One region of the Kitasatospora sp. Ki12 genome, then DNA from elsewhere that is predicted to be linked to it. Evidence: riboswitches for the same ligand, from Rfam matches in the RefSeq annotation. Region 1 holds a riboswitch; each other region holds the start of a gene.

Region 1 (3,147 bases):
GCGGAGGCCGCACGCCGTTGACGCGGGGTGGCGCGCGTCCTGCGGGAGGGGGTGCGGACACCCACCGGATACGGTCGACCCATGCCAGCTCAGCCCGACGCCCCCTTCGCGGAGCCCGCCGCCCAGCAGCCCGACGCCCCGGCCCCGGAGCCCGCGGCCCCCGCCGCGCCGCCCGCCGCGCCGCAGCTGTTCACCTGGGAGTTCGCCGCCGACCCGTACCCCGCCTACGCCTGGCTGCGCGAGCACGCCCCGGTGCACCGCACCAAGCTGCCGAGCGGTGTCGAGGCCTGGCTGGTGACCAGGTACGCGGACGCCCGGCAGGCGCTCGCGGACAGCCGGCTGTCGAAGAACCCGGCGCACCACAGCGAGCAGGCGCACCGCACCGGCCGGGTGGGCATCCCGGGGGAGCGGCAGGCGGATCTGATGACCCACCTGTTGAACATCGACCCGCCGGACCACACCCGGCTGCGCCGGCTGGTGTCGAAGGCGTTCACCCCGCGCCGGGTGGCGGAGTTCGAGCCGCGGGTGCAGCAGCTCACGGACCGGCTGATCGACGGTTTCGCGCAGCGCGGTTCGGCGGACCTGATCCACGAGTTCGCCTTCCCGCTGCCCATCTATGCGATCTGCGACATGCTGGGCGTGCCGGCCGAGGACCAGGACGACTTCCGCGACTGGGCGGGGATGATGATCCGGCACGGCGGCGGTCAACGCGGTGGCGTGGGCCGGGCGGTGAAGCGGATGCGGGCGTACCTGCTGGAGCTGATCCACCGCAAGCGGGCGGACCTCGGGGACGACCTGATCTCGGGTCTGATCAGGGCGAGCGACCACGGCGAGCACCTGACCGAGAACGAGGCCGCGGCGATGGCCTTCATCCTCCTCTTCGCCGGTTTCGAGACGACGGTGAACCTCATCGGCAACGGGACGTACGCGCTGCTGCGCGATCCGGGGCAGCGCCGGTTGCTGCAGGAGTCGGTGGCGCGCGGGGAGAGCGCGCTGCTGGAGACGGGGATCGAGGAACTCCTGCGCTACGACGGGCCGGTGGAGCTGGCGACCTGGCGGTTCGCGACGCAGCCGCTGACCATCGGCGGGGTGGAGATCCCGGTGGGCGATCCGGTGCTGGTGGTGCTCGCCGCGGCGGACCGCGATCCGGCCCGGTTCGCGGACGAGAACACCCTGGACCTGGCCAGAACGGACAATCCGCACCTGGGCTTCGGGCACGGCATCCATTACTGCATCGGAGCCCCGCTGGCCCGGCTGGAGGGGCGGGCGGCGCTGGCCACGCTGCTTTCCCGGCTGCCGGATCTGCGGCTCGCGGAAAGTCCGGAGAATCTGCGCTGGCGAGGTGGTCTCATCATGCGTGGCCTGCGGGAACTCCCGGTCGAATTCAGTCCGGAGAGCCGCTCCCCGCACACGCTTCCGCAGGCCCCCGCGCACGCTCCTTCCGCGCCCCTGACAAATTGACACGAAGTGACGGTGAGCCGGGTGACGCGCTGACGGAGCGTCGCCCGGAGCCCTTGAATCAGGGTGTGAAGGACCATCAATCCGGACATAACGCCGCCGTTGGTAGGCGATCGGACACGCGCCGTAATTTCTGTGTGATATCGGTGATATGAGCTTGTGATTGGTCTGAGGATCTGTCTACTCTCCCTGGAGTTCGCAGCTGCGGACCTCGTGCGCGGAACGCCGAATCCTGCCCGCCGCGTCACGGGAAACCGACCAGAACCCTGGGCAGGGGCGGGGGACCCAGGTTTGTTGCCGTCCCCACGGCTTGGGGTGAAGCCGCCCGAGCGGAATCGTTTCCGCGTACGGCGGCCGGGCCACCTCCCGGTCCGAACCCGACAGCTCACCTCGCAGGCGTGCGGAGAGGGACCTCTTCATGCTGTTCGTTGGAACTGGCCGCCACCGTCGTCGCACCCAGGCCGAGAAGGCCATCGCCGTCGCGGGTGTGGCCGGCGTCGGACTCGCGATGCCGCTCCTCACCGCCACCGGCGCCTCCGCCGCCCCGGCCTCCACCTGGGACGCCGTCGCCCAGTGCGAGAGCGGCGGCAACTGGAGCATCAACACCGGCAACGGCTTCTACGGGGGCCTGCAGTTCACCTCCAGCACCTGGAAGGCGTACGGCGGCACCTCCTTCGCGCCGCAGGCCAACCAGGCCAGCAAGGGCCAGCAGATCTCGATCGCCGAGAAGGTGCTCGCCTCGCAGGGCCCGGGCGCCTGGCCGGTCTGCTCCCAGAAGGCCGGGCTGAGCAAGGGCGGCGCCCCGGCGTCGGTCGACACCTCCTCGGACGCCAAGCCGCAGTCCGCCCCGCAGCAGCAGACGCCCAAGCGGCAGCAGGCCCAGAAGCCGGTCGAGAAGCCCGTCCAGAAGCCGGCCGAGAAGCCCGCCCAGAAGCAGGCCCCGAAGCACGCCGCGCCGCAGCAGGCCGAGAAGCCCGTCGACCAGTCGGCGCAGCAGTACGTCCCCAAGCACGCGGCCCCGTCCGCCGCCCAGCCGGCCCCGGCCGCGCAGACCGGCCACGACTACACCGTCCGCGCCGGTGACACCCTGTCGACCATCGCCGCCACCCAGGGTGTGTCCGGCGGCTGGCACGCGCTCTACGACGGCAACCGCGGCACCGTCGGCGGCGACCCGGACCTGATCCTGCCCGGCCAGGTCCTGCACCTCGGCTGAGCCGCCCCGCCCGGGAGGCACGCCCGGCCGGGGGAGACGCTCCGGCCCCGGGAAGTGCTTCCGCCCCGGGGAGGCGCGCCCGGCCCCGGGACGCGCTCCCGCCCCGGGCGCCGCGCCCGCCCCGGAGCCGTCCCTCCGGGGCCGCAACGCCCGTGCGGGCGAAGGGGGTCGGCGCTACCGGCCCCCTTCGTCCGCATTCGCCCGTCCCGGGCGGACAAGGTGGGACAAGCAGGTGAACTACCGGGGGGTAGCGGGGCCACACGCTGAGACGGGACCCAGGTCGACGTGGCCCCGGGAGCCCGGGCGGCTAGGCTCTGGTCCGTAACGACTCCGCAATCGTCCTGCCGACAGCACCAGCGTCAGCCGGACCTGCTTCCGCTAGGAGATGCCTCGTGCCGTCCATCGATGTCGTCGTAGCCCGTGAGATCCTCGACTCGCGCGGCAACCCCACGGTCGAGGTCGAGGTCGGCCTCGAC
Region 2 (3,147 bases), on a different contig from region 1:
GTTCGGACTCGCACCCCGACTCCCGTCAACCCCGCGCTCCGGCGGGAAGGACCGCGCGTCCTCCATTCGGGCGGACGGCGAGCGGGGCGGATCGGGTTACCCCTCGGTCGCGACGGCGGCTCGGCCACGCTGATCCCGGACGCGGCCCGCGACGGTGCGGGCCGCCGGAGCACGAGAGCAGGGTGACCGGGATGAAGCACCGGGATGTACGGGGCGTCGCACGGGGTGGAACGGAGTCGCGCGGCAGCGCGAGGAGCAAGGGGTTCGGCGGGGCCGGGCTGGTCGCGGCCGTGACGGCGGGCTGCGCGGTGGCGATGCTGGCCACCGGCCCGTCCTGGGCACTGCGCCGGCCGGAGCCCCGTCCGGCGGTGGACGTCGTCGCACCGGGCGCACCGGGAACGTCCGCCTCCCCCGAGGTGTCCACCTTGCCCGCCCTCGCGGCCGCGCCGTCCGACTCCGACCTGGAGGTGGTCCAGCTCGACCCGGACCCGGCACCGCCCGGCGGCCGCACGACCATCCACGCCTTCATCGCCAACCTGGGCCCGGACACCACCGCCTCCCCGGTCACGGTCGTGGTCACCCTGCCGGAGGGAGTGACGCCCGACCCTCCGTTCTTCCCCACCGACTGCGAGGTGTTCCAGAACGGCCACCGGGTGCGCTGTGTCTTCGGGCCCGGACTGAAGGAAGGCCGCAGCGCCACCGCACTCATCCCGGTGCGCCTCTCCGACGACATCGCGTTCGGCTCGCACGAGGGCTTCGTCGCGCTGCGCAGCCCGGACGACCGGAACGGGAACAACAACCGGCAGCCGTTCGACCTCAAGGTGGTCGAGACGGCCTAGGGTCCCTGAACCAGGTTCGCCCCACCGGGTGCCGGGCGCCGACGAGCGGCTGCCGGCCTCCGGCCCCGGTGGGGCGGTCCTACGGGTTAGCGATCACCGGTCACCGGTCACCGGTCACCCGCCGCCGGTCAGCGGTAGACGCGGACGTAGTCGGCGGCCATGGTGATCGGGGCGGTCCCCTGCGGCGCGGGGTGGTACTTCCCGGCGCACACCGAGAGGTTGAGGATCAGGTACGCCGACCAGTTGGAGCCGACGCCCTTGCCGTCCGAGTGGACCTTGACGCCGTTGACGTACCAGTCCACGGAGGTGGCGCCGTAGTAGGTGCCGATGGTCACCCACTGGTCCTTCGCGACGGCGCTCGCGTCGGTGTAGTACTTCGGGGTGCTGGGGTTGACGTGGTTGGTCAGCTCCAGCAGGTTCGGGTTGTCGGGGTGGTACTCGAAGGAGTCGATCTCCCCGTTGCCGTTCTTCCAGGTCCACAGGGCGGGCCAGGCTCCGGTGCCGGCCGGCAGCTTGACCCGGGTCTCGGCGTAGTCGCCGGTCTTGACCTGGAAGCCCTCGCTGGAGCCCTCGGTGGTCAGGAAGCCGGTGTTCCAGGCCTGCTTGCCGTTCTCCAGGGTGTTGGAGCCGGGCGCGGCGGTGAAGGTGGCGACCCCGTTGGCGACGCTGACGTTGTTCTTGTTCAGCCAGTCCAGCTTGTTGTCGTCCGGATTGTGGTTGCCGTAGTGGTACGAGCTGCTCTTGTCGCCGACCCAGCGCTGGCCCCAGGAGATCCCGCTGTTGAACTCGTCGGACCAGGTCAGCGACTTGCCGGCGACCGGGGAGGACGGCGCCGGGGTGGTCGGGGTCGCGGTGGCGCTCGGCGTCGGGGTGGGGCTCGGCGCCGGGGCCGGGGTGGCGGCGGTCGAGACCACCAGCTGCTGCGCGGGCAGGTTGTGCCAGGCGCCCGCCTGGTCCTGCCAGAAGCCGAACTGGGTGTACGTCCCGGCGGGCAGGGTGCGCGCACCGCTGGTGAAGTTCACCCCGCCCGGGCAGATCTGCAGGTTGGAGGCGTTACCGGGGAAGTCCAGGTTGGTGCCGCGCGCGTCGCGCACGCCGACGCCCACGGTCTTCGCGGTGAAGCAGGCCGAGGAGTGCAGGGCGAGCGAGGCCGTGGTGGCCTTGCCCGCGACCATGGTGGCCGGGGCGAGACGGTCCTGGGTGACGGTGGGCGCGGTGGCGGCCTGGGCACCGGTGACGGAGGGCACTCCGAGCAGTCCGGCGCCGCTGATGGCGAGCGCCCCGGTGGCGGCGAAGGCGGCGTTGCGGCCGCGGCGGGAGGAACGGGCGGCGTGGCGCGGCGCGTGGCTCCGGGCAGCAGGCATCGATATACGCATGTGGTGGCCTCTGCGACGCCTGCGAGGTTAGCTGTCGGGTTCGGGCTGCAGTTGCCCGGCCGCCTGTGGAGCGGCTTCACCCCTAGCCTCGACCCGTACGCGCGAGCGCACGGGGCCGGGCGCCGACCTTGGTTCCCCCGCCCCTGTCCGCTGTGGTGCTCGGTGACCCGTCGGCGAGTGGACAGGACTCGGCGTCCCGGCGACGGGGTCCGCGGAGGCGGACGGTCGTTGCAGGCTAGGCAGGCCGTACGTGAACGGACAACTTCCTCGGGCCGGTTGTCGTGCAGCTCACAGTGGTGTCGATCAACGACGCTGCGTGGTGGCCGAGTTGATCACCTCGCGCGGCCCAGTGGTGGCCGGGCTTCGGGCCGGCGCGGTGGCCCCGCTGCGGCCCGGCTGCGGTCGCGATCCGCACCGTGGCCGGGCCACACCGTGACAAAGATCTGACCGAATTCACCCGGTCGGATAAATTGGAGGCCTGACATCTTCCGCAGTGCACAAGAGCACCGAACCCCGAAACGAGGAGCCGCCCCACCATGACCGTGTCCCTGCCCGCCTTCGCCGGCCGCACCTACGTCTTCCGGGCCGACAACGGCGCGGCCTTCCGCAACACCTACTCGGCCGACGGCACGCGGCTGCGCTGGGAGGGCCTCGGCGAGTCCGCGGGCCAGTGGGAGGACGTGCGACTGCACGTCGCCGAGGTCGCGCCGGGGATCTACTTCGTCAGCTGGACGGAGCAGAGCGGGATCACCGTCAGTCATGTGATGGACCTCAACGCGCAGACGGTCCGGGCGTTCTGGACCTTCGAGGGCGAGGGCGGCCGGGTCGGGCAGCTGCACACCGGCACGCTGGAGCGGGTGGCCTGAACCGCCTGACGACCGAACCCCCGGGGCCGCGGGCTCCGGGGGTTCGGTCTGTTCGCTCTGTTCGGA
Region 3 (3,147 bases), on a different contig from region 1:
GCATGCCCCCCACGGCGAGTTCCGGTGTCCCGCTTGCCACACCCCGACGGCGACATTAGGTTAGGCTCACCTAACTACCTGGAGGTCCGCCCATGAGCCTGCCCACCGGCGACGCCGAGGTCCCCGAGCCCACCACCGCCGAGCGGATCCACAGCCTGCTCAGCACGGCCTCCTCGCTCACGGTGCGCGCCCTGGGCGAGCACCACGACCTGGACACCCCGGTCTCCGCCCACGGCTCCCGCCTTCGGCTGCGCGCCCCGCTGGACGCCCCGCTCACCCTGGCCGCCGCCCAGGCGACCGACGGCCTCGCCGTCGTCCTCGACGTGACCGACGTCTCCCCCGTCGCCGTCCGCGACCGCGTCCGCGCCCGCCTCACCCTGGCCGGCCGGCTCCACCTCGCCCACCTCGCCGACGACGGCCTCAGCGTCCACCTGCACGTGGACGTCGCCCACGCCGTCCTCGCCACCCCGTACCGCACCGGCGCGGTCACCGGCGCCGACCTCGCCCTCGCCGCCGCCGACCCGATGGCCCGCCACGAGGCCGCGATGCTCACCCACTTCGCCGACGAGCACGCCGAGGCGCTCGACGTCCTCACCCGGCTGCTCGACCCGGTACTGCTCGTCCGCAACCCGGACGTCCGCCCGCTCGCCCTCGACCGCCACGGCCTGGTGCTGCGCCTGGACCACCCGGACGGCCACCGCGACGTCCGCCTGGTCTTCCCCGAACCGGCCCGCGACACCGAGGACTTCGGCCACCGGATGCACGACCTGCTGGCCGCCGCCCGGTACGGCCAGCCGGCCCACCGGAGCTGAACCGGGCCCACCGCCGTTCCCCCGCAGGGGAGTTGACCGGGCCGGCAACCCCTCGCACGCACAGCAGCGGCCGCACCCGGAAACGACAACGGCCGGCCCGGCTCGCGAGGGAGGATTGTCCCGCGAGCCGGGCCGGCCTGGGCGTGTCCCGCGCCCATGACCACTGTGCGGCGATCACCCGGTCGAGCGGTCACCCGACATGACCATCCCGGAGGATCGATTCGCTCCGCAGCAGCGGTGGTTACTGAAACCCCGGAGGGGTCAGAGCGCGACGCCGTGGGCGCGCAGGTAGGCGACCGGGTCGATGTCCGAGCCGTACTCCGAGCCGGTGCGGATCTCGAAGTGCAGGTGCGGGCCGGTCACGTTGCCGGTGGCGCCCGAGAGGCCGATCTGCTGACCGACGGTGACGGTCTGACCGATCGTCACGCCGATCACGGAGAGGTGCGCGTACTCGGCGTAGTGGCCGTCGGCGAGCTTGATCTCGACCTCGTTGCCGTAGGCGCCGCCGTTGCCGGCCTTGACCACGACACCGTTGGCGACGGCGCGCAGCGGGGTGCCGGTGGAGGCGATGAAGTCCTGGCCGGTGTGGTGGCCGGAGGCCCACATCGAGCCGGCCACGCCGTAGGCGGTGCCGAGCTGCGGGTTGGCCAGCGGCGCGACGAAGCCGGAGGTCGCGGCGACCGGAGCGGCGGTCACGGCCTGGGCCGGGGCGGCGGTCTGAACCTGGGTCTGCACCGGGGCGGCCGGCTTGGCGGCCTCGGTCTTGACCTGGACCTGGGCCTGCGGCTTGGCGGTCTGGGCGGCGGGAGCGGCCGGCTTCGCCGGGGCGGCCGGGGCGGCGTCCGCGGACGGGGCCGCGGCGTGGCCGGCGAGCGCGAGCTGCTGGCCCGGGTAGATCAGGTTCGGGTTGGCGCCGACGACCGAGCGGTTCTGCTCGTACAGCGCCTGCCAGCCGCCGTCGACGTGCTTGGCGTCGGCGATCTTGGACAGGGTGTCGCCGCTGATGACGCGGTAGCTCTCGTGCGCGGCGGCCGGGGCGGCCTGGCCGGCCGGCTTGGCGTCGGCGACGGTGGCGGCGGCAGCCGGGGCGGAGGGGGCGGCCGGAGCGGTGTGGGCCTGGGCGCTCACCGCGGTGACCAGCGGGAGGACGAAGGAGACACCGGTGACGGCGGTGGCGATGCCGATGCGGGCGGCGCGGGGCAGGGCGATACGACGAGCCTGAGCAGGCATGGAAGTTTCCTCTCCGACGCCTGCGAGGTGAGCTGTCGGGTTCGGGCTGGAGTTGCCCGGCCGCATGCGCGGCTTCACCCCAAGCCGGCCCTGGACGCCCGCGCCCTGAGGCGCGAACTCCGGTCCGGCGACTTACCTGTGGGTCCCCCGCTCCTGCCGTACAGAGTTCAGATCGAACCACCGGGCAGCGGCAGGATTCGGCGTTCCGCCCGGAGGATCCGTCCGGACTGGCCGGGCGGTCGCTGAACTAAAACCCATCCGTTCGGGTGAAGCAATGTCGATCTCTTGAACGGGCAACCATCCCCCCTGCGCCGGTCACCCTCCGAATGATCCGCTGTACGGTGCGTACACAATCCATTTACGCCGCGCCACTGATCCACGACCCTGCGCCGAAGTCGTCGGCACTGCGCTGCCGTCCGCTCACGCACCGCCACCCCCGACACACCCACCGGTGACCCTTGTCACGTACGCCCCGCGGGGCGGAGGATCGAGCCGTGGCCACCTCCGAGGCCGGCACCCTGCGCCTGGGCACCGCGCAGGGTCGCTGGGTACTACTGGCGACGGTGCTCGGCTCCAGCATGGCGATGCTCGACGGCACCGTGGTGAACGTCGCCCTGCCCCGGATCGGCGCCGACCTCGGCGCCTCCCTGGCGTCGCTGCAATGGACCCTGAACGCCTATCTGCTCACCCTGGCGGGCCTGATCCTGCTCGGCGGCGCGCTCGGCGACCGGTACGGGCGGCGCCGGGTCTTCCTGATCGGCGTGGTCTGGTTCGCCGTCGCGTCCGCGGCCTGCGCCGCCGCGCCGGACATCCACGTGCTGGTCGCCGCCCGGGCCGTCCAGGGCATCGGCGGGGCGCTGCTCACCCCCGGTTCCCTCGCCATGCTCCAGGCGGTCTTCCACCCTGACGACCGCTCGGCGGCCGTCGGCCTCTGGTCCGGCCTCGGCGGGGTGTCGGCGGCGGTCGGCCCCTTCCTCGGCGGCTGGCTGGTGGACGGCCCCGGCTGGCGCTGGATCTTCCTGCTGAACCTGCCGCTCGCCGCCGCCGTGATCGCCGTCGCCACCCGGTACGTCCCGGAGAGCCGGGACGAGGGCGCCTCCGGCCG
Region 4 (3,147 bases), 430 kb from region 1:
GCGGCCCGGGCCAGGTCGTCGTCGGGCTGCGGGGCCTGGGGGAGGGCGTTGTAGCGGTGCGGGCGTTCGGTGGCGTACGCGTGGTAGCCGCGCAGCACGGCGGCGACGGCGTCGTCCCCGCTGCGGCCGACCGCGGCGTCCGCGAGGCGGTCGGCGAGCTCCTCGGTGACCCGGACGGCGATGAGCCGCCGCAGTTCGGCGAGGCCGCCGCTGACGTGCTTGTAGAGGGAGGGGGTGGCGACTCCGGCCCGGGCGGCGACGGCGGCCAGGGTGAGGGCTTCGGCGCCCTGTTCGTCGATGAGGGCGAGGGCGTGGTCGACGACCTGGTCGGGGGTCAGTCCTACGCGGGGCATGGTTCGGTCTCCGTACGGAAGCGGGCGGGGCCGGGCGCGCGGCGCGGGGCCGGGCGGCGGTCAGGCGAGTTCGGCGAGGAAGGGCAGCAGGGCGTCCGCGGTGGCCTGCGGGTTGTCGGCCATCGGGTAGTGCCCGGACCCTTCGATCATCGCCTTCCGCGCGCCCAGTGCCGCGACCTGCCGGTCGGCGACGAGTTCGGGCTTCGGGAAGTCGGGGTCCTTGCTGCCCATGACGACGAGCGCCGGGCAGCGGACGGCGGCGGTCCAGCCGGCGGGCGAGGAGTCCCCGGTGGCGTAGCCGCGGGTGGCGGTCTTGCGGCCGGGGGTGCGCAGGGCGGCGACGAGCCCGTTCACGTACGCGTCGAAGTCGGCGGGCTTGGCGCCGGGGAAGGCCATCCGGCGCAGGTAGAAGCCCCAGAAGGCGGGCCAGTGGACGAGTGCCACGCCCATCAGGCCGAGCACGCCGCGCATCAGGGCGCCGGGCGGCGGGTTCTCGACGAAGGCGTCGATGAGGACGATCCCGGCGACCCGGTCGGGTGCGTCCCCGGCGACCTTGACGACGGTGGCGCCGGTGTACGAGTTCCCGGCGAGGACGGCGCGCCGGATGCCGAGGTGGTCGAGCAGGGCGAGGACGTCGTCGGCGAGGGCGGCGGGGCCGTAGTCGTCCCAGGCGATGGAGGACTCGCCGAAGCCGCGCAGGTCCATGGTGATGACGCGGTGGCCGGCGGCGACGAGCAGCGGGCGCAGGTGCCGGTACGCGGTGCGGCTGTCGAGCATTCCGGGGAGCAGGACGACGGGGGTGCCGTCGCCGGCGACGTCCTCGCCCTGCCGGGTGTCGTCGTAGGCGATGCGGCCGCCGGGGACGGTCAGGTACTGGGTGTCCGGGGTGCTGGTGGCGTTCATGGTGGGCCTCCTCGGTCCGCCGCTGCGGGGTCTCGGCGGTGCTGCCGATAGCCATAAAGCTAAGGCTAATAGCCTTAGCCGTCAAGGGTCCGGACGGAGACGGGGTGGAAGCGGGGAGGGGGCTCAGGTGCCCTCGACCCGGAACGGGTCGTGCTCGGCGAGCAGCTTCTCCAGCCGGGCCTGGTCGACCCGGCTGACGATCTCGTTCGACTCGTGCCGGTCCCGGATCACCTTCGCCAGGGTGAACGCGGAGGTGACGGTGTAGAGGAGGCCGATCCCGAGGAACGCCCGGGTCCACCCGCCGACCGGCAGGTAGGCGATCCCGACGGCGAGGGAGACGCCCGACAGGGCGAAGGAGAGGACGGCCTGGATGTAGTAGGCGGCCGTCGTGCGGTTCTGCATCGGTGCGCTCATGGCGTCAGGATGCGGCCGCCGGGTCGGGCCGCACATGAGTAGGAGTACTCAGATGGGGTGCTCGGATGAGGGGTCGTTCGTTGACGTCCGATCACCTGCTCCGGGGTGGTCGAGGACGGATGGCTTGGAATCGGAGCGTCCTAGGATTAACGTTTGATAACGCAGCGCGGTCGTCAACGCCGTACCCAGACGGCACCGTGCGCCGTCGCCTAATCCCGCCGGCCGGCCTCCGGGCAGGTCAGGGAGCCGGGGAACCACGTTCCTTGGGGTGAATCGGCGGGGCTCCGGCCCGGCCGTAGGAGACCTTCCTGCTCCGAACCCGTCAGCTAACCCGGTAGGCGCGAAGGAAGGAAAGGAGCGCGCCTCCGTGGCGTCGACGCACACCCCGGCACACCCGGCCGGCCCCGCAGCCGGTACCCGGCTCCTCGACCACCCCGGTGCGGACGGGCTTGAGGCCTTCGGCCCCGAGGCCGACACCAACCGCCACCGGATGCCGCGTCAGACGCGCGGAGCCTCCCCGCTGCTCGGCGTCACCGCCGTCGCCGCCACCCTGGGCGCCACCGGTTTCGCCTCGGCCACCCCGGCCGCCGCCCCCGCCATCGAGGCCCCGGACGACGCTCCGGTCGCCCTCGCCGCCGACCCCGGCCTCGCGCTCGCCGCCCGCATCCAGCAGCAGGCCGACAGCCAGCGCACCGCCGCCGAGGAGGGCGCCCGGGTGCAGGCCGCGCAGGAGGCCGAGGCCAAGGCCGCCGCCAAGGAGGCGGAGGCCAAGCGCGCCGCCGAGGAGGCGGAGGCCAAGCGCGCCGCCGCGCTCACCCTCCCGGTGCAGGACTACCGACTCTCCGCCCACTACGGCCAGAGCGCCCGCTACTGGGCCAACCTGCACACCGGCCTGGACTTCGCCGCCGACACCGGCACCCCGGTGCTCGCGCTCGGCCAGGGCACCATCACCTCGGCCGGCTGGTCCGGCTCGTACGGCTACCGGATCGTCGAGACCCTGCCCGACGGCACCGAGATCTGGTACTGCCACCTCTCCTCGATCATCAAGGGCTCCGGCAAGGTCACCTCCGGCCAGCAGATCGGCAAGGTCGGGGCGACCGGCAACGTCACCGGCCCGCACCTGCACCTGGAGGTCCGCCCCGGCGGCGGCGCCCCGGTCGACCCGGAGCCCTGGCTCCAGCAGCGCGGCCTCAACCCGTAACGGACACCCGAGAGCCCCCGGCCGCCGCATCGAGTGCTCGCGGCGGCCGGGGGCTCTTCGCGGTCGTCCTCAGCCCTCCGCGGCCGGCGCCGTCCCGTCGTCCTCCGCGGGCAGCTGCGCCAGGTACGCCTCGATCTCCTCCGGGCCCGGCTCCGGCGCCAGCCCCGGGAACTCCTCGACCAGCAGCCGCGGCAGCCCCGGCACCGTCCACTCGCCGAACAGGTCGAGCGCCGCGTCGACCGCCGCCTCCTCGAACTGCCCGAAGTCCCCGGCCAG

What was found. Region 1 has a riboswitch for cyclic di-AMP ahead of ACYP53_RS05220 (LysM peptidoglycan-binding domain-containing protein). Riboswitches for the same ligand answer to the same signal wherever they lie in the genome.
Region 2: it holds a riboswitch for cyclic di-AMP, as region 1 does, so the genes downstream of both, ACYP53_RS37150 (glycoside hydrolase family 16 protein) here and ACYP53_RS05220 (LysM peptidoglycan-binding domain-containing protein) in region 1, are expected to answer to the same signal.
Region 3: it holds a riboswitch for cyclic di-AMP, as region 1 does, so the genes downstream of both, ACYP53_RS35525 (M23 family metallopeptidase) here and ACYP53_RS05220 (LysM peptidoglycan-binding domain-containing protein) in region 1, are expected to answer to the same signal.
Region 4: it holds a riboswitch for cyclic di-AMP, as region 1 does, so the genes downstream of both, ACYP53_RS07185 (M23 family metallopeptidase) here and ACYP53_RS05220 (LysM peptidoglycan-binding domain-containing protein) in region 1, are expected to answer to the same signal.

Annotation. Positions count from the first base shown of each region.
Region 1 covers NZ_BAAIHT010000001.1:1,233,114-1,236,260, reverse strand. The annotation lists gene ACYP53_RS05225 (cytochrome P450 family protein) at 82-1,461, shown strand; cyclic di-AMP (ydaO/yuaA leader) riboswitch at 1,705-1,871, shown strand; gene ACYP53_RS05220 (LysM peptidoglycan-binding domain-containing protein) at 1,877-2,671, shown strand; gene eno (phosphopyruvate hydratase) at 3,064-3,147, shown strand, end outside.
Region 2 covers NZ_BAAIHT010000003.1:1,491,104-1,494,250, forward strand. The annotation lists gene ACYP53_RS37145 (hypothetical protein) at 192-839, shown strand; gene ACYP53_RS37150 (glycoside hydrolase family 16 protein) at 968-2,203, opposite strand; cyclic di-AMP (ydaO/yuaA leader) riboswitch at 2,224-2,380, opposite strand; gene ACYP53_RS37155 (phenolic acid decarboxylase) at 2,752-3,081, shown strand.
Region 3 covers NZ_BAAIHT010000003.1:1,107,329-1,110,475, forward strand. The annotation lists gene ACYP53_RS35520 (DUF2470 domain-containing protein) at 93-812, shown strand; gene ACYP53_RS35525 (M23 family metallopeptidase) at 1,074-2,042, opposite strand; cyclic di-AMP (ydaO/yuaA leader) riboswitch at 2,045-2,225, opposite strand; gene ACYP53_RS35530 (MFS transporter) at 2,537-3,147, shown strand, end outside.
Region 4 covers NZ_BAAIHT010000001.1:1,665,510-1,668,656, reverse strand. The annotation lists gene ACYP53_RS07200 (TetR/AcrR family transcriptional regulator) at 1-353, opposite strand, end outside; gene ACYP53_RS07195 (alpha/beta fold hydrolase) at 414-1,256, opposite strand; gene ACYP53_RS07190 (YiaA/YiaB family inner membrane protein) at 1,380-1,670, opposite strand; cyclic di-AMP (ydaO/yuaA leader) riboswitch at 1,867-2,025, shown strand; gene ACYP53_RS07185 (M23 family metallopeptidase) at 2,038-2,871, shown strand; gene ACYP53_RS07180 (hypothetical protein) at 2,941-3,147, opposite strand, start outside.